DNA from 4 places in the Peribacillus sp. S4 genome. Region 1 is predicted to be linked to each of the others. Evidence: riboswitches for the same ligand, from Rfam matches in the RefSeq annotation. Region 1 holds a riboswitch; each other region holds the start of a gene.
What was found. A riboswitch is a leader RNA that binds a small molecule or an ion and turns the genes downstream of it on or off. The one in region 1 is predicted to bind S-adenosylmethionine.
Positions count from the first base shown of each region.

Region 2: another riboswitch for S-adenosylmethionine. It lies ahead of mmuP (S-methylmethionine permease); the one in region 1 lies ahead of metK (methionine adenosyltransferase).
Region 3: another riboswitch for S-adenosylmethionine. It lies ahead of ACJ9PY_RS05610 (methionine biosynthesis PLP-dependent protein); the one in region 1 lies ahead of metK (methionine adenosyltransferase).
Region 4: another riboswitch for S-adenosylmethionine. It lies ahead of mtnK (S-methyl-5-thioribose kinase); the one in region 1 lies ahead of metK (methionine adenosyltransferase).

Region 1 covers NZ_CP175708.1:4,968,438-4,972,866, reverse strand. Annotated here, with positions in the region: gene pckA (phosphoenolpyruvate carboxykinase (ATP)) at 1-1,121, opposite strand, end outside; SAM riboswitch class I at 1,551-1,713, shown strand; gene metK (methionine adenosyltransferase) at 1,877-3,070, shown strand; gene ACJ9PY_RS23735 (gamma carbonic anhydrase family protein) at 3,379-3,897, opposite strand; gene ACJ9PY_RS23730 (alpha/beta hydrolase) at 4,108-4,429, shown strand, end outside.
Region 2 covers NZ_CP175708.1:2,974,594-2,979,022, reverse strand. Annotated here, with positions in the region: gene ACJ9PY_RS14075 (ring-cleaving dioxygenase) at 1-90, shown strand, start outside; gene ACJ9PY_RS14070 (alpha/beta hydrolase) at 90-698, shown strand; gene ACJ9PY_RS14065 (flavin reductase family protein) at 717-1,325, shown strand; SAM riboswitch class I at 1,561-1,663, shown strand; gene mmuP (S-methylmethionine permease) at 1,747-3,141, shown strand; gene mmuM (homocysteine S-methyltransferase) at 3,131-4,093, shown strand; gene ACJ9PY_RS14050 (hypothetical protein) at 4,391-4,429, shown strand, end outside.
Region 3 covers NZ_CP175708.1:1,174,983-1,179,411, reverse strand. Annotated here, with positions in the region: gene fumC (class II fumarate hydratase) at 60-1,442, opposite strand; SAM riboswitch class I at 1,769-1,882, shown strand; gene ACJ9PY_RS05610 (methionine biosynthesis PLP-dependent protein) at 1,969-3,081, shown strand; gene metC (cystathionine beta-lyase) at 3,078-4,259, shown strand; gene ACJ9PY_RS05600 (type B 50S ribosomal protein L31) at 4,347-4,429, opposite strand, start outside.
Region 4 covers NZ_CP175708.1:3,184,491-3,188,919, forward strand. Annotated here, with positions in the region: gene ACJ9PY_RS14990 (pyridoxal phosphate-dependent aminotransferase) at 1-1,032, opposite strand, end outside; gene ACJ9PY_RS14995 (carbon-nitrogen family hydrolase) at 1,132-1,914, shown strand; SAM riboswitch class I at 1,986-2,139, shown strand; gene mtnK (S-methyl-5-thioribose kinase) at 2,218-3,420, shown strand; gene mtnA (S-methyl-5-thioribose-1-phosphate isomerase) at 3,435-4,429, shown strand, end outside.

The DNA of each region.
Region 1 (4,429 bases):
CTAGTGTATCCGCTTAGGAAGTGGAACATTGCCTGTTCTTTGGAAAGCTTGCTGATTGGAGGCAGAACTCCTGAAGCATCAGCCGTTAAGAAAATGATTGTATTTGGATGTCCTGCAATACTTGGGTTCACGATGTTATCGATTGCTTGCATTTGGTAAGCAGCACGAGTGTTTTCAGTCAATGAACTGTCATCATAGTTCGCTTCACGCGTATCCGGATCAACAACAACATTTTCCAATACAGCACCAAAACGGATTGCATCGAAAATTTGCGGTTCTTTTTCACGTGAAAGGTTGATCGTTTTTGCATAGCAGCCGCCTTCGATGTTGAATACGCCGTTAGAAGACCAGCCGTGCTCGTCATCGCCAATCAATTTACGGCTAGTGTCTGCTGATAAAGTTGTTTTGCCCGTACCGGACAGTCCGAAGAATAAAGCGACGTCCCCTTCACGTCCTACGTTGGCAGAGCAATGCATTGGAAGGATTCCAGCCTCTGGAAGTAAGTAGTTCATGATCGAGAAGATCGATTTTTTCATTTCTCCTGCATATTCCGTTCCGCCGATCAGGATCGTACGGCGTTCAAAAGAAATGATGATGAACGTTTCGGATGTAGTTCCGTCCACTTCTGGGTCCGCTTTGAAGTTAGGTGCAGAAACGATCGTGAATTCAGCTTCGTGACCTCTCAGTTCCTCTTCGTTTGGACGGATGAACAAAGTATGGGCGAAAAGGTTATGCCAAGCATATTCATTAACAACACGGATGGGAAGACGTGATGATTCGTCTGCACCAGCGAAACCTTTAAAAACAAAAATCTCTTCTTTTGCTTTTAGGTAGTCAACTACTTTATTATATAGTTTATTGAACACATCTTCGGAAATCGGCCGGTTCACTGGGCCCCAATCGATTTTATCTTTAACTGATGCTTCTTCCACGATATATTTATCTTTAGGTGAACGACCGGTATATTTGCCAGTTTCAGCTTTTACCGCGCCGGTTGATGTTAAAACGCCTTCATTTCTGCTTAGTACTTTTTCGACCAATTGAGGAACTGATAGTTGAGTTTGCACATTGTTTCCTGTTAATAATTGGTGTAACTCATTAGAAACATCTACAGAATTCATATATGAGGTACCTTCCTTTGTTTGAGTTTTTAGATTATAATTAGTATAACACATTCATTTAATTAGTCTATACTATTTCTTTTAATTTGTGATTATTTTCAGCTGGCCGCATTAATCATTTTAATCCGGCAGGAACCGAGTCAGGATGATCGCATATACTTTCATGAGGAAAAATTTATTTAAATAGGAAGTAAGTAAACAATATATGTCTAAAGGGAAAGTCAGGATGTCGTTCCTTTTCGATATTCAATACTTTATTATTAATGGCAATTTACAACATTTCTATTCGTATATTGCGTTGTAAACCCCTCTAGGACGTTGTATCAACATGTTTTTTCAAATGAACGCCGTTCTGGGTGGAAATGTTCTTTTTAGAAAAGCATTGACAAATTCCAGCCAGATACGATAATATCTTAAATTGTACGGATTCTCTTATCCCGAGTTGGTGGAGGGACAGGCCCTTTGAAACCCAGCAACCTGCCATATTGAACTTGACTCCAAGATCGATCGCCGAAAATAAAGCGAAGGTCTTCAAGGAATAGTGGTGATGGTGCTAACCTGAGCAAGGTAAAAAACCCTTGAACGATAAGAGTGAAAGGATAGAAGACAGAATTTTAAACCTTTCCTCATTTGCCAGGGAAGGTTTTTGTGTTTTTTATAAGTAATTCTGTGTCTATAGTTGAAACTAATGAGGGAAACGAGTTCCGTAAAAATCAGGCTTATGCCTACAACATACTAACTTCCAAGGAGGAAATATGATGTCAAAGAAACGTCTATTTACTTCTGAATCTGTTACAGAGGGCCATCCGGACAAAATTTGTGATCAGATTTCAGATTCCATTTTAGATGCTATCCTAGCTAAGGATGCAAATGCACGTGTTGCGTGTGAAACTAGTGTAACTACAGGTCTTGTACTTGTTGCTGGTGAAATTACAACGTCCGCTTACGTGGATATCCCGCGTATCGTTCGTGATACGGTTAAAGGAATTGGCTACACACGTGCGAAATACGGTTTCGATGCTGAAACTTGTGCCGTTTTGAGTTCCATTGATGAGCAGTCTGCCGATATCGCAGCTGGTGTCGATAAAGCATTGGAAGCTCGTGAAGGAAACATGTCAGATGAAGAAATTGATGCAATCGGTGCAGGGGACCAAGGTCTTATGTTCGGATTCGCTTGTAATGAAACAGAAGAGCTTATGCCGCTTCCGATTTCATTGGCGCATAAACTTTCATTCCGCTTGACCCAAGTTCGTAAAGATGAAACTCTTGCTTACCTACGCCCTGATGGTAAAACACAGGTAACCGTGGAATATGATGAGAATAACCGTCCTGTACGTGTAGATACAATCGTCATCTCTACACAGCATGATGCAGAAGTTACGCTTGAACAAATTCAAGCCGATCTAAAAGAACATGTGATCAAAGCTGTCGTTCCAGCCGAGTTGATCGATGCAGATACTAAGTACTTCATCAACCCGACTGGCCGTTTCGTAATCGGCGGACCTCAAGGGGATGCTGGTCTTACTGGACGTAAAATCATCGTTGATACTTACGGCGGATACGCTCGTCACGGCGGCGGTGCATTCTCTGGTAAGGATGCTACTAAAGTTGACCGTTCTGCTGCATACGCTGCACGTTACGTTGCGAAAAACATCGTGGCAGCCGGCCTTGCCGATAAAGCGGAAGTTCAATTGGCATACGCAATTGGTGTGGCAGAGCCTGTATCGATCTCCATTGATACGTTCGGAACTGGTACAGTTAGCGAAGAAGTCCTTGTTGACCTAGTTCGCGCAAACTTCGACCTTCGTCCAGCTGGTATCATCAAAATGCTTGACCTTCGTCGCCCAATCTACAAACAAACAGCTGCATACGGACACTTCGGCCGTACAGATGTCGATCTTCCATGGGAACGCACGGACAAAGCAGAAACATTAAAAGCACAAGCGTAATTCATATAAAAAAAGGTGTCCCGTTATTACGGGGCACCTTTTTTATGGATTAACTTAGCCGTCTGCGGGAATAATTCAAGAAATCCCAAAGAAATTAAACTTTAAGGGCCAAACTCGTGAGCTAGAGCGATTTATTCGTAAGTTTGGAGCAATACTCGTGAATTAGAGCGATTTACTCGTGAATTTGGAGCAAATACTCGTGAATTTCAGCAATTTACTCGTGAATTTGGAGCAATACTCGTGAATTAAAGCGATTTACTCGTGAGTTGCGTTCACGTATTCGTAATTTTCAGTCAAGTGATCGTGCATTACTTTATTCGTTCCGCCGTTTTATAGTATTGGCCTTTTTCGGCGTATTCGCGTACGATGCGTTCCATATCCTGACGATCTTCTTCGTTGATTTCACGGATGACTTTAGCTGGACGTCCGAATGCCAACATGTTCGGTGGAATGAATTTGCCTTGGGGAACGAGACTGCCGGCACCTATGAAAGCCCCTTCGCCGATTTCGGCTTCATCAAGTACGATCGATCCCATGCCGATTAAAGCTCCTTTGCGGATTTTACAGCTATGTAATATGACCTGATGGCCAATGGTTACTTCATCCTCGATGATCAATGGATTATTTGGGCTTTGGTGCAGGACGCTGTTATCCTGTATACTGACTTTTTTTCCGATGATGGTTGGGGATACATCACCGCGAATGACGGAATTGAACCAGATTGATGTTTCGTCGCCAATTTTGACATCACCTGTGACGACAGCATTTTCAGCAATATAAGCGCTTTCAGCAATTTCAGGTTCTTTGCCTTTATACGGATAAATAATCATTTTCAATCATTTCCTTTCCGAAGTGAATGTTTTTATGTATTATTTTAATATACCGTATGCAAATACACTTGGCTATTTATAATAGCAATGTACAACTTGTTAGATTTCTTTTTTGTCGAAAATCACGAATATGGTTATAATTTATATATATTATTTCAACTATCATGGATCGTACACAACAAGTGAAAAGTGAAAGGGGGATTTCGAATGTGGAAATGGGAGACAGAAGGAGACGCAAAGGGCGTCATTGTCATCATTCATGGGGCAATGGAACATCACGGGCGTTATAAGTGGGTAACACAAATGTGGCTTTCGGCTGGATACCATGTCGTCATGGGCGACCTTCCTGGGCAGGGTATGACTACTCGCGCCTACCGGGGACATATCGATTCCTTTGATGAGTATTTGGACGAAGTGAAAAGCTGGATAGAAGAGGCTTATGAATATTCGTTGCCGGTCTTTTTACTTGGACACAGCATGGGCGGTTTGATTTCGATACGCCTTCTTCAGGAAGAGGAATGGGACATTG
Region 2 (4,429 bases), 2.0 Mb from region 1:
ATGCTGCCGCCATGGTTGGAAGAAAAGCGGGAAGTTATGGAAAAAACGTTACTGCCGGCAGTGCCGAGAGTACTAGAGGAGGATAAATGATGAAACATATTTTTCAAAAAGGAAGTAATCCAGAAGCTCCGTTACTACTGCTGTTACATGGCACTGGAGGAACGGAAACAGATCTCTTGCCATTATCCGAAATGGTTTCACCCGGTTCGTCCGTACTGAGCGTACGGGGAAATGTACTTGAAAATGGAATGCCCCGTTTTTTCCGACGGTTAGCTGAAGGGGTTTTTGATGAAGAGGATTTGATTTTCCGAACGAAGGAGCTTTATGACTTCTTGGAATCAGCGTCCGGAAAATATGACTTCGACCGTGACAGAGTGGTGGCATTAGGTTATTCCAATGGTGCAAATATAGCGGCAAGTTTGCTGTTCCATTACGAGGGGGCCTTACAAGGAGCAATTCTTCATCATCCAATGGTTCCAAGACGAGGGATTGCTTTGCCGCCCCTTTCAGATATACCTGTATTTATTGCTGCAGGTAAAAACGATCCGATTTGCCCGGCAGAAGAAACTGAAGAGCTTAATCAACTTTTACAGCAAGCTGGCGCTACAGTTGAAGTTCAATGGGAAAATTATGGTCATCAGTTGACACGTTCAGAGGTTGATGCAGCAGGTTCATGGTTTCAAAAGAACTTTTTATAAGAATGAGGGGGAATGAAGATGATTTCTGTTAACCCTGAAAGTCTGACTGAACGGGATAATTATAAGTTTTTGACTGGAAGTATTATACCGAGACCTATAGCGCTGGTTACGACACAATCCGAAACCGGTACAATCAATATAGCGCCGTTCAGCTTTTTTAACATAGTCAGTTCAAATCCTCCGATGATTTCCATTTCTGTTCAACGGAAAGAAGGAGTTTCAAAGGATACAGCCCGAAATGCAATTCAAACAGGTGAGTTCGTTGTTCATATCACTGACGAAAATAATGTTGCTGATGCAAATCGAACGGCCAAGGAACTCCCATCTGAAGAAAGTGAATTGGGTCTTACTAATTTCACGCTGGCTGTTAGTGATAGGGTATCCGTACCAGGATTGGAAGAAGCGAAGGTGCGTTTTGAATGTACATTAGAGCAATCGATTCCATTGGCAGGTTCCAAGAATGAACCTGGTTGTGATTTACTGATAGGGAAAATAGTCTGCTATCATATAGAGCAAGATATTTACCATAATGGCCGTATTGACCCGAATGGGCTAAAACCTGTAGCAAGATTAGCAGGTCATACTTATACAAAACTAGGGGAATTATTTGAAATAGAACGTCCTTAAGGAAAAAGAAAAAAATGGCGACATCTTTTAAGATGTTGCCATTTTTAAGACCAAAATGACCCCGGTTAGTTTTATTTGCCATTATAATACGCTTAGCGCCTGTTCCAAAAATAAGCAACCTTTTAATATTAATGCCGCAGACGCCATGATCGTTAGCATTTAAAAGGAAGTCTTTACATTCCGAAACAAAACTTGACAAATTTTTCATAGATTGATACAGTTATAAAAAAATAATTTCTTATCCAGAGAGGTGGAGGGACTGGCCCTATGAAACCTCAGCAACAGGTCTACAAAGACACTGTGCTAATTCCAGGGGGTGAAACCTTGATAGATAAGACCGTACGTGTTTATTTGTCAGTAACGCACTCTTTTTTAGAGTGCGTTTTCGTTTTTTCTGGATGCAAGATTAAGGAGAGTAAGAATGGATAACAAAAGGAAGCATGATTTTCAAAGGCAAATGCAAGCACGGCATATAATAATGCTATCGCTTGGCGGGGTGATTGGAACTGGTTTATTCTTAAGTTCGGGTTATACGATTCAACAGGCTGGTCCGTTCGGAACCATCCTTTCGTATCTGATTGGTGCATTGGTGGTTTATCTTGTCATGCTATGTCTAGGTGAACTATCAGTGCATATGCCCGAGACAGGTGCGTTTCATAGTTACGCAGCCAAATACATCGGACCAGGGACAGGGTATACAGTAGCCTGGTTGTATTGGCTAACCTGGACTGTTGCACTAGGTTCGGAATTCACGGCTGCAGGATTGTTGATGCAGCGATGGTTTCCATCAATCAGTGTCTGGATATGGAGTGCTCTATTTGCCATTTTGGTTTTGGCATTAAATGCGTGGACCGTTAAGTTTTTTGCTGAATCCGAATTCTGGTTTGCGTCTATAAAGGTATTTGCTATTGTAATATTCATTATTCTGGGAGCTGCGGCAATGATAGGTTTCATTCCAATGATTAACGCACAATCAGCTCCGTTATTTTCCAATGTTACAAGTGCAGGTTTATTTCCAAATGGTGCTTTTGCCATTCTAATGACGATGCTCGCGGTGAATTTTGCATTTTCTGGAACTGAATTGATCGGAGTTGCAGCTGGAGAAACTGTGAATCCGGAAAAAACGATTCCAAAGGCAATCCGTATGACATTATGGAGATTGATTATCTTTTTTGTAGGTACCATCGTTGTTTTATCCGCATTATTGCCTGTTTCGGATGCAAGCGTATTAGAGAGCCCCTTTGTTGCCGTTCTAGAACGAATTGGAGTGCCATATGCAGCGGATATTATGAACTTTGTTATATTAACTGCCATTTTGTCCGCTGCGAACTCAGGACTATATGCCTCATCTAGGATGCTTTGGTCACTTGCAGATAAGAAAACTATTTCACCAATATTTGCAAAATTGACAAAACGGGGTGTTCCCTTGAATGCAGTCCTTTTCAGTATGCTGGGCGGTGTTTTAGCACTTTTCTCGAGTATTATTGCGCCGGATACTGTATATATAGTGCTTGTATCCATTTCTGGACTAGCCGTGGTTATAGTTTGGATGAGTATTAGCGCGTCACAGTTTCTATTTCGCAGACGATATATAAACGAAGGAAACTCAGTTAATGATTTGGCTTATCATACACCATTATATCCATTCGTACCAATCGTTTCATTTATGCTATGTCTTGCTTCTTGCATAGGAATTGCATTTGATCCTACACAAAGAATAGCACTATATTGTGGCATTCCGTTTATTTTGTTTTGCTATGGAAGTTATTATCTGACACAAACCATAAAGAAAAGAGGAGTAGACCATGAAAAATAAAATTAACCCAATTGAAGCAATTTTACAAGGTCATTCAGTTATGATTTTGGACGGAGCTTTAGCTACAGAGCTTGAAAGTCATGGGTGTGATTTGGACGATCCCCTGTGGTCTGCACGTGTATTACTTGAAAATCCAGAAGTGATTTACCAGGTGCACTCTGACTACTTTCGAGCTGGTGCTGACTGTGCGATAACGGCAAGCTATCAAGCAACAGTTGAAGGTTTCGCCCTCCGCGGAATACAAGAAAAAGAGGCATTGGATCTAATCAGGAAAACGGTTTTACTAGCAAGAAAAGCAAGAGATGACTTTTGGAAGGAAGAATATCAAACGATTAGACCTAAGCCATTGGTTGCTGCATCAGTTGGACCTTATGGGGCTTATCTTGCAGATGGTTCAGAGTATGTTGGGAATTATGGTGTTTCAGATGAAACTTTGGCGGCATTTCATCGCTCACGAATATCAGCTTTGATTGAAGCAGGAGCTGACATTTTAGCATTTGAAACGATTCCTTCCCTGCAAGAAGCAAAAGTATTACATTCATTATTGAAAGATTATCCAGAAGTTTATGCTTGGCTGTCCTTTTCTTTGAAAAATGAAAAAGCGATAAGTGACGGCACATTGCTGGAGGAGTGTGCCAGATTGTTTGGGGACAGTGAGCAAATTGCCGCAATTGGCATCAACTGTGCGCCTGTATCAGTTATCACGGAAGCCATACAGGTGTTGCGTGCAAACACGCATAAACCAATTATCGTTTATCCGAATTCCGGTGAATCATATAATCCAGAAACTAAAACATGGCATGGTCCAGAATCATGTAATAGGCTCGATGTGAAATCTGAAGATTGGCACCATGCGGGGGCAAATATAATTGGAGGATGTTGCAGAACCGCTCCTCATCATATTGCGGGCATTTCAAGAAAGTGGCGACCTTCCGTGGTAACGTTCTCCTAGCATTTTTTGTTATCAAAAATATTGTTATTAAATATGTAAGTAGTCGGGAAACCTATAAACAAAAAGAACAGGAATCTGGCGGTTTCTGTTCTTTTTGAGCTCTTTATTCAGATTCGAGTAATTTGAAAGGATTGAATTAATAATTTCTTGGCACTTAGAAATAAGTCGCGCAAGATCAGCTGAAAATTACAGGTAAACCAACCCTTTTGCAAAAACTGTAAAAAGAGAAATTAAATCATATTTTTTTCGTGCTTGGGAAAACTAGACAAACAATGAATGGAAAGGAGAGAATGAGTTATGAGTCGTGGTAAAAATTTTAATCATAAAGAAAAAGGA
Region 3 (4,429 bases), 1.8 Mb from region 1:
AGTATTTTAACACATGGAAACACCCTCCCTAATGTTAGAGGGAGGGTGCTTCCAACCAATTATTTATTAACCATGTTAGCAGGATCGACCCATGCTTTGAATTCATCTTCCGTCAGGAACTCCAGTTTCAATGCCGCTTCTTTTAACGTGGAGTTGTCCTTGAAGGCAGTTTTGGCGATCTTGGCTGCTTTTTCATAACCGATATGCGGGTTCAATGCTGTTACCAGCATAAGGGAACGCTCTACATTTTCTTTGATCTTATCTTCATTTGCAGTGATGCCAACCGCACAATTATCGTTGAAGGAATGAATGCCTTCCGTCAATAATTTGACCGTTTGCAGGAAGTTATAGATGATGACTGGTTTGAATACATTCAATTCAAAGTTACCTTGGCTTGCTGCAAAGCCAATTGTAGCATCGTTACCCACGATTTGTGTCGCAATCATGGTAAGCGCTTCACTTTGGGTCGGATTGACTTTACCTGGCATGATGGAGCTGCCCGGCTCGTTTTCCGGAATGGCAATTTCTCCGATTCCGCTTCTCGGTCCACTTGCAAGCCATCTGACATCGTTCGCAATTTTCATTAAATCTGCCGCCAATGCTTTCAAAGCACCGTGTGCGTAGACGATTTCGTTATGGCTAGTCAATGCATGGAACTTATTATCAGATGTGACAAAAGGATATCCTGTATCCGCTGCAATTTGTTTGGCAGAAAGTCCCGGGAATTCTTTCTTTGTATTGATTCCGGTTCCTACAGCCGTTCCGCCTAGAGCAAGGTTCAATAGTTTTTGGCTGCTTTCCTCAATCATCGCCAAATCTTTATCGAGCATCGCTTTCCAACCGGAAATTTCTTGTCCTAATGTTAAGGGTGTAGCATCTTGAAGATGTGTCCGGCCGATTTTCACGACATCCCAAAATTCTTTTTCTTTTGTATTGAATGTATCACGAAGTGCTTTGATGGCAGGAACCAATTTTTCAGCGACTTCCATAAAGGCTGCAATATGCATGGCAGTCGGGAAAGTATCATTTGAGCTTTGTGCCTTGTTAACATCATCATTCGGGTGAAGGATTTCCGATTCACCATTTTCTTTTAACCATTCATTCCCTTTGTTAGCGACCACTTCATTCACATTCATATTACTTTGCGTACCGCTTCCCGTTTGCCAAACTACAAGCGGGAAATGTTCATCAAGCGTACCTTCAAGGATTTCGCCGCAAATCTTGACGATGGCGTTCTTTTTAACTTCGGAAAGATCGCCAAGATCATAGTTCACCTTTGCAGCAGCTTGTTTAACGTATGCAAATGCACGAACCAATTCTATCGGCATTTTTTCGTTACCGATTTTGAAATTGTTACGGCTTCTCTCAGTTTGTGCTCCCCAATATTTATCAGCAGGAACTTTCACTTCACCCATCGTATCACGTTCGATTCTGTATTCCATGTGTTCTCCTCCTAAGTTTGCACTATTCATTGAAGAATTTTTGCATATGAAATGAATAATGTCGGATTATTCTTTCTCTCCATACATTGTACAAACTTTATTATTTTAAAGCAAAAATATCCCGCTGACCCTTTCCATATTTCTGAAAAATCCTAGGCCATTCATATTTAGATGAAAATTTGGATATTCTTTTTTGACACATAAAGTGTAGGCACCGCTAGGCTTCAATTGACCTGGCCATGAACACCAACACATCATCATCCCCAAAATGTCCTTGACAGTGTTTTGTATATATAGTAAATTCAAAAGAAATTGAATAATCTAAACTCTTATCGAGAGAGGTAGAGGGAATGGCCCGATGACACCTCAGCAACCTTCATTTGTTTCAAACCAATGAAAAGGTGCTAATTCCACAAGTTTATGAACTTGGAAGATAAGAAGAATGACTCGTCCCTACTTAATCAAAGTCTTCTTCTTAAAGAAGACTTTTTTTTATTTTATTTAACTCAAAGGAGCAGTGAAAACCATGTATAAACCTGAAACATATCTTGCTCAATTAGGAAATCGCAGTGAAACGGCGACAGGAACAGTCAATCCGCCGGTATACTTTTCAACAGCTTTTCGCCACGAAGGAATCGGTCAATCGACGGGATTCGACTACACAAGGACAGGTAACCCTACCCGCCAGCTATTGGAGCGATCCATCGCCGATCTGGAAAAAGGAGACCAAGGCTATGCCTGCAGTTCAGGAATGGCCGCCATCTCCACTATACTCGCCCTTTTTAAATCCGGGGATGCGTGGATTGTCAGTGAAGATCTTTATGGCGGTACATATCGGCTGTTAGAACAAGGTTTTAAAAAATGGGGATTGCAGTGTGACTATGTAAACACTTGTTGTTTGGAGGATATCGAAAAAGCCATCACTCCTCACACGAAAGCCATCTTCATCGAAACTCCCACTAACCCTCTTATGCAGCAAACGGATATTAGCGCCGTTGCCGCATTGGCTAAACGATATAATTTATTGCTAATCGTTGATAACACTTTTTACACGCCTCTTATTCAACAACCAATCTTGCTTGGAGCTGATATTGTGATCCACAGTGCAACCAAGTATCTCGGTGGTCATAATGATGTGCTCGCCGGACTGATCGTTGCTAGCGGCGCTGAATTATGTGATGCACTTGCCTTCCATCATAATGGCACTGGAGCTGTCTTGAGCCCATTTGATTCATGGCTGTTGATGCGCGGAATGAAAACCCTGGCATTGCGGATGGAGCGTCATGAAAAGAATGCCAAGATACTTGTAGATTACTTATCGGAGCATGATTGTGTTACGGACGTATTGTATCCGGGCCGAGGCGGCATGATTTCTTTCCGCATCATTGATGAAGCGGCGGTCAACCCATTTTTACAATCGCTCTCATTAATTTCCTTTGCAGAAAGCCTGGGAGGGGTTGAAAGCTTCATCACCTATCCTGCCACACAAACACATGCCGATATACCGCTTGAGGTCAGAACGGCAAACGGTGTTTGTAATCGACTGCTCCGCTTCTCCGTTGGCATCGAGGATAGCGACGATTTGATTGGTGACTTGCAGCAAGCATTCGCACATGTAAAAAGGGAGGCACTACGATGACAGATCATGATTTTAGCTTTGAAACAAAATTACTTCATAATCAACATAAATTCGATCCGGCAACGGGCGGTGTGAGCGTCCCCATCCAGCATGCATCGACTTTCCATCAATCCAATATCGATCAATTCGGCAAATATGACTACAGCAGAAGCGGGAACCCAACCCGCGAGGCACTTGAAGACATCATTGCCGAACTTGAGGAAGGCACTCACGGCTTTGCCTTTTCATCAGGTATGGCTGCCATTTCAACAGCCTTCCTGCTATTGTCTGCCGGGGATCATATCGTCATTTCCGAAGATGTGTATGGCGGAACGTTCAGGATGGTCACAAGCGTTTTAAACCGTTTCAATATTGAGCACACCTTCGTTGACATGACGGACCTTGAAAGTGTCAAAGCGGCGGTTCAGCCAAATACCAGGGCCATATACATTGAAACGCCTTCAAATCCTTTACTTAAAGTGACCGATATTCAAGCTATATGTGATATCGCAAAAAAAGCCGGTGCCTTAAGTTTTGTTGATAATACATTCTTGACGCCCGCATTGCAAAAACCGCTGAATTTGGGCGCTGATGTTGTCCTTCATAGCGCGACGAAGTTTTTATCCGGACATAGTGATGTGGTAGCTGGGCTTGCGGTCGTGAAAGATCCGGATTTGGCGGCAAGACTCGGTTCGCTTCAAAACTCCTTTGGAGCGGTCCTTGGTGTTCAGGATGCCTGGCTCGTAATGAGAGGCTTGAAAACCTTGTCAGTTAGAATGGAACATTCACAAAAAGGGGCCGAAAAGATTGCAGCCTACTTAAAGGAGCAGCCCTTGGTGAAAAAAGTATATTATCCCGGCCTAGCCGATCATCCACAGCACGCCATCCAGAAAGGCCAGTCACTCGGAGCAGGGGCGGTCCTTTCATTTGAATTGGAAAGTGAGGAAATCTTCCGTTCCTTCGTGAACACTGTCGAGCTCCCTGTTTTTGCCGTAAGCCTAGGAGCGGTAGAATCCATATTATCCTACCCGGCCAAAATGTCCCATGCGGCCATGCCTGCTGATGAAAGGGAAAAGCGAGGCATTACGAATAGCTTGCTCCGCCTCTCTGTCGGACTGGAAAATCCGGACGATTTAATCAAGGACTTCGAAGCTGCCCTCGTCAATATTGCCAAAGGGGAAGCAATTGCTGCAAAATGATTAAAGTAGTGGGTGCCTCATATTTTATGGGCACCTTTTTTATTCCATCAATAAAAGAAGACCATCGATTTCCCGATGGCCTAACTCTCATTTCTTCATATTATATTTATCCAGGAAGCGATCGACCCGTCCGCCTTTTTCAGCAAACTTCTGCTTTCCTGTATAATAAG
Region 4 (4,429 bases), 1.8 Mb from region 1:
TAAATAGTCCGCAAAACTCTCGGACGTAAAACCTCCAGGTACCTTGAGCCAGGCAAAAAACGATGCCGCTGGAGCTTTGACTTCCCATCCGATGGACCTCAATCCCTCAATGAAAACATTCCTTCGCCCCTCGTACATTTGCACTAACTGCTCTACACAGGTCTGTGAGTCAAGCAAAGCGCTTGCCGCAGCTTCTTGTATCGCCGGGAAAAGACTCACATAAAGATGGTCTTGTAATAGTTCAAGAGCTTCTATTACACTCTTATTGCCCACTGCGAAGCCGACTCTCCACCCTGCCATATTGTATGTTTTCGATAGAGTGTATATTTCAACTCCTACATCCTTCGCTCCCTCCGCCTGGAGAAAGCTTATCGGTTTTTTTCCGTCGAATCCGATCGCCCCATAGGCGAAATCATGGACCACACAAATTGAATGTTCTTTTGCAAAGGAGACGGTTTCATCAAAGAAACTTTCAGTTGCAGAAGCGCCTGTGGGATTATTCGGATAATTCAAGAACATCATTTTGGCTTTATCAAGAACTTCTTTATGTATGTCATCGTATTTCGGAAGAAAATCATTTTCTTCTGTCAAGGGCATCAGTTCGGTCTTTGCCTGGGCTAAAACAACACCGGATAGATAATCCGGATAGCCGGGATCTGGAACAAGGATTGTATCACCTGGATTCAATAAACACTGCGGAAGTTCGACAAGACCTGCCTTTCCCCCGAAGAGAATCGCCACTTCACTATTCGGATCCAGCTTGACACCGTATTCCCGTTCATAAAAGACGGCAGCAGCATCTTTTAAATATTGATGTCCCCGGAATGGCGAATATTTATGATTAATCGTTTTTTCAGCGGCAGTTTGCAAACTTTTGATGATATGTTCCGGCGTCGGCTGATCAGGGTTTCCCTGGCCTAAATTAATGACATCATGTCCTTGCTCCGTGATTGCATTGACTTTTGCGACCAGTGAAGCAAAAAACTGCTTGGGCAGGTCCTGAAGCAGTCCGGATTTTTCGAATTGCACCATTTATACACCTTCTCTGAAATTTCTTGAAATTCTAGTCACAAATGATATATGTTTATCGTAGTCTTGTAAAGCATTTTTTACATGTAGGGGGTTTAAACGATGAAGTGGAAAATAGCTTGTATTCAAATGGATATAGCTTTCGGGCAACCAGATATCAATTTTCAGGTTGCAGAACAATGGATGGAAAAAGCAGCTCGGTCCGAACCCGATATCGTCATATTACCAGAGCTTTGGACAACCGGATACGACTTGACCAGGCTGAATGATATTGCTGATCAAGAGGCAGAAAAAACGATTGAATTTCTTAACACACAGGCACAGAAACACCAGTTTCACATCATCGGCGGTTCCATTGCGAAAAAAACAAGCAAGGGAATCTATAACACCATGATCATCATCGATAAACACGGAAAGCTCATTAAAGAATATGATAAGCTTCACTTATTTCAATTAATGGATGAACATCATTTCCTGCAGCCAGGTGAAAAAGATGGTTTATTTACCCTTGATGAAAAAATATGTGCCGGGTTCGTTTGTTATGACATTCGTTTCCCTGAATGGCAGCGAGCCCATACCGTTCAAGGCGCGGAAGTTCTATTCGTTACGGCTGAATGGCCAAAGCCGAGACTCGATCACTGGAGAGCCTTATTGATAAGCCGTGCCATCGAGAACCAAGCCTATGTTGTAGCCGTTAATCGTACAGGTTCGGATGTCAATAATATATTTGCGGGCCATTCCTTGATTATTGATCCATGGGGGAATATCATAAGTGAAGCCGGAGAAGGAAACGAACTATTGACAGGCACTTTGGACTTCAACAAAGTTACGGAAGCACGTAACAAAATACCTGTATTCGAGGATCGCCGTCCTGACTTTTATTAATTTACCCATTGACAAACTATTTAAAAAGTTGATATTATTTTCCCGAAGATTAAAATTTCAGAAAACATTTACTCTTATCAAGAGCAGGCTGAGGGATAAAGGCCCTATGAAGCCCAGCAACCGACTGTAATACCATTGTGAAATGGGGCGGATCTTCCGCCGGATTATTAAATCCACAGAGCACGGTGCTAATTCCACCAGAATTCATTTTCTGGAAGATAAGAGGTCCGAAGTCAAAACTTCTGCCTCTTTCTATATGAAAGAGGCTTTTTTATTCTTATTTTGAATCTGGAGGGGAAAAGAATGACTCAAAACCATTCAAATTTTAAGAGATTGACAAACGAAACAGCTATAACCCTTGCAAAAAAACTTGGGTTGGTCAATGCGGATGCAAGTTTGAAATGTAATGAAATCGGCGATGGAAACTTAAATTATGTTTTTCATATTACAGACACGGTCACAAACAAAGGTCTAATAATCAAACAAGCGGTCCCTTATGCCAAGGTACTTGGTGAAAGCTGGCCGCTGACATTGAAAAGGGCAGCCATTGAAGCGAATGCGCTGATTCATTTCAGAAGTTATTGCCCCGAATTCGTACCGCAAGTCTACTATTCGGATGAACAGCTTGCCATCACAGTCATGGAGGATTTATCGCACTTGAAAATCGTTAGAAAAGGATTGATCGATGGCGATTCATATCCATTGCTTTCACAGCATATTGGTGAGTATGTTGCGAAGACGGCATTTTATACATCCGATTATCATTTAGAACCCTCTTCGAAAAAGGAGGTGGCCCGACACTTCACGAATCCCGAACTCTGCAAAATCACTGAGGTCTTTATTTTCACGGATCCATTTTTTGAGGAACTCCCTGGAGATTTCGAGGTGGAATTGAAAGATGCCGCCAAAAAAATATGGAATGATCAAGAAGTGATACTTGAGGTCGCCAAGCTGAAGCAAAGCTTTGAAACCGAGCAGGAAGCCTTGCTTCATGGAGATTTACATACTGGAAGTATATTTGCAAGTGTAACTGAAACAAAGGTTATTGACCCGGAATTCGCTTTTTATGGGCCAGTTGGTTTTGATCTTGGTCAATACACCGCCAATCTTCTCTTTCAGGCAGTCACACGCAATGGCGCTGGAAAGGAAGAGATTTTCACGCTCCTTCATGAATTTTGGAATGCCTTTGAAGAAACTTACACCAAATTATGGGAGGTCCAAAATAAAAGTCCATTCCGCCATGTGAAGGGTTATCTGCCTTATTTACTGACAAAATTCAAAAAAGATGCATTCGGCTTTGCCGGCTGCGAACTGATTCGGCGAACCATTGGCCTTTCCCATGTAGCCGATTTAAACGTCATTGAAGATAAAGAAACAAGGATCGCAGCCAAAACGGCAACATTGGAAATCGGTACTTTTTTAATTAAAAAACGGGGAGAATTGGATGTTCCAGCCGTCATTGAAGCGTTGAAGCAACGGACACTGCCATCTTACTCAACCATTTAAAAGGAGACCTGCACATGACTACACTAGCACCCTTACCATATTCGGTACATTGGGATGATACCCATATTACATTATTAAATCAACAAGCCCTTCCTTCCATAACTGAATTTATTGAACTTCATTCTGTTGATGATGTATATGACAGCATTTTGTCATTAAAAGTTCGCGGTGCCCCAGCAATTGGGCTGACGGCAGCATTTGGTGTTGCACTTGGCGCCAAGAAGGAAACAACCGCTGAATTAGGGGAATTCAAGAAAAATGTAACGAGGCATATTGAAAAACTCGCCTCTTCACGGCCTACTGCAGTCAACCTTTTTTGGGCGTTAAGGAGGATGGAGAACACCTTGCAGGCTGCTCAAAGCATTTCAACTGCCAAGGAAGCACTTGTATCGGAGGCTAAAGCCATCTTTGCTGAAGATGAAGAAATGTGCAGGAAAATCGGGGAACATGGTTTATCCCTATTCAATAGAGGAGATTCCATTCTTACTCATTGCAACGCTGGCGGAATCGCCACGGCTCGGTATGGCACAGCCTTGGCTCCCTTCCACCTGGCTAAAGAAAGGGACTTTCCGCTAAAAGTGTACGCATGTGAAACAAGGCCTGTCCTGCAAGGGGCGCGTTTGACGGCTTGGGAATTGATGCAAGCGGGAGTTGACGTCACTTTAATTTCTGATAATATGGCTGCCCATACGATTCACCAGAAAGGAATAAAGGGAATTATCGTCGGGGCCGACAGGATTGCGGCAAATGGAGATACTGCCAATAAAATCGGGACGTTGGGATTGGCCATATTAGCCAAGCACTTTGGTATCCCCTTTTATGTGGCCGCACCATCAAGCACATTCGACCTTTCTATCGAATCCGGCACATCCATCCCGATCGAAGAACGGAATGGAACGGAAATCACCTTCATTCAAGGTGTAAGGATCGCTCCGGAAAACGTGAAGACTTTCAATCCAGCCTTCGACGTTACACCGAATCATCTAATTACAAGCATCATTACCGAAAA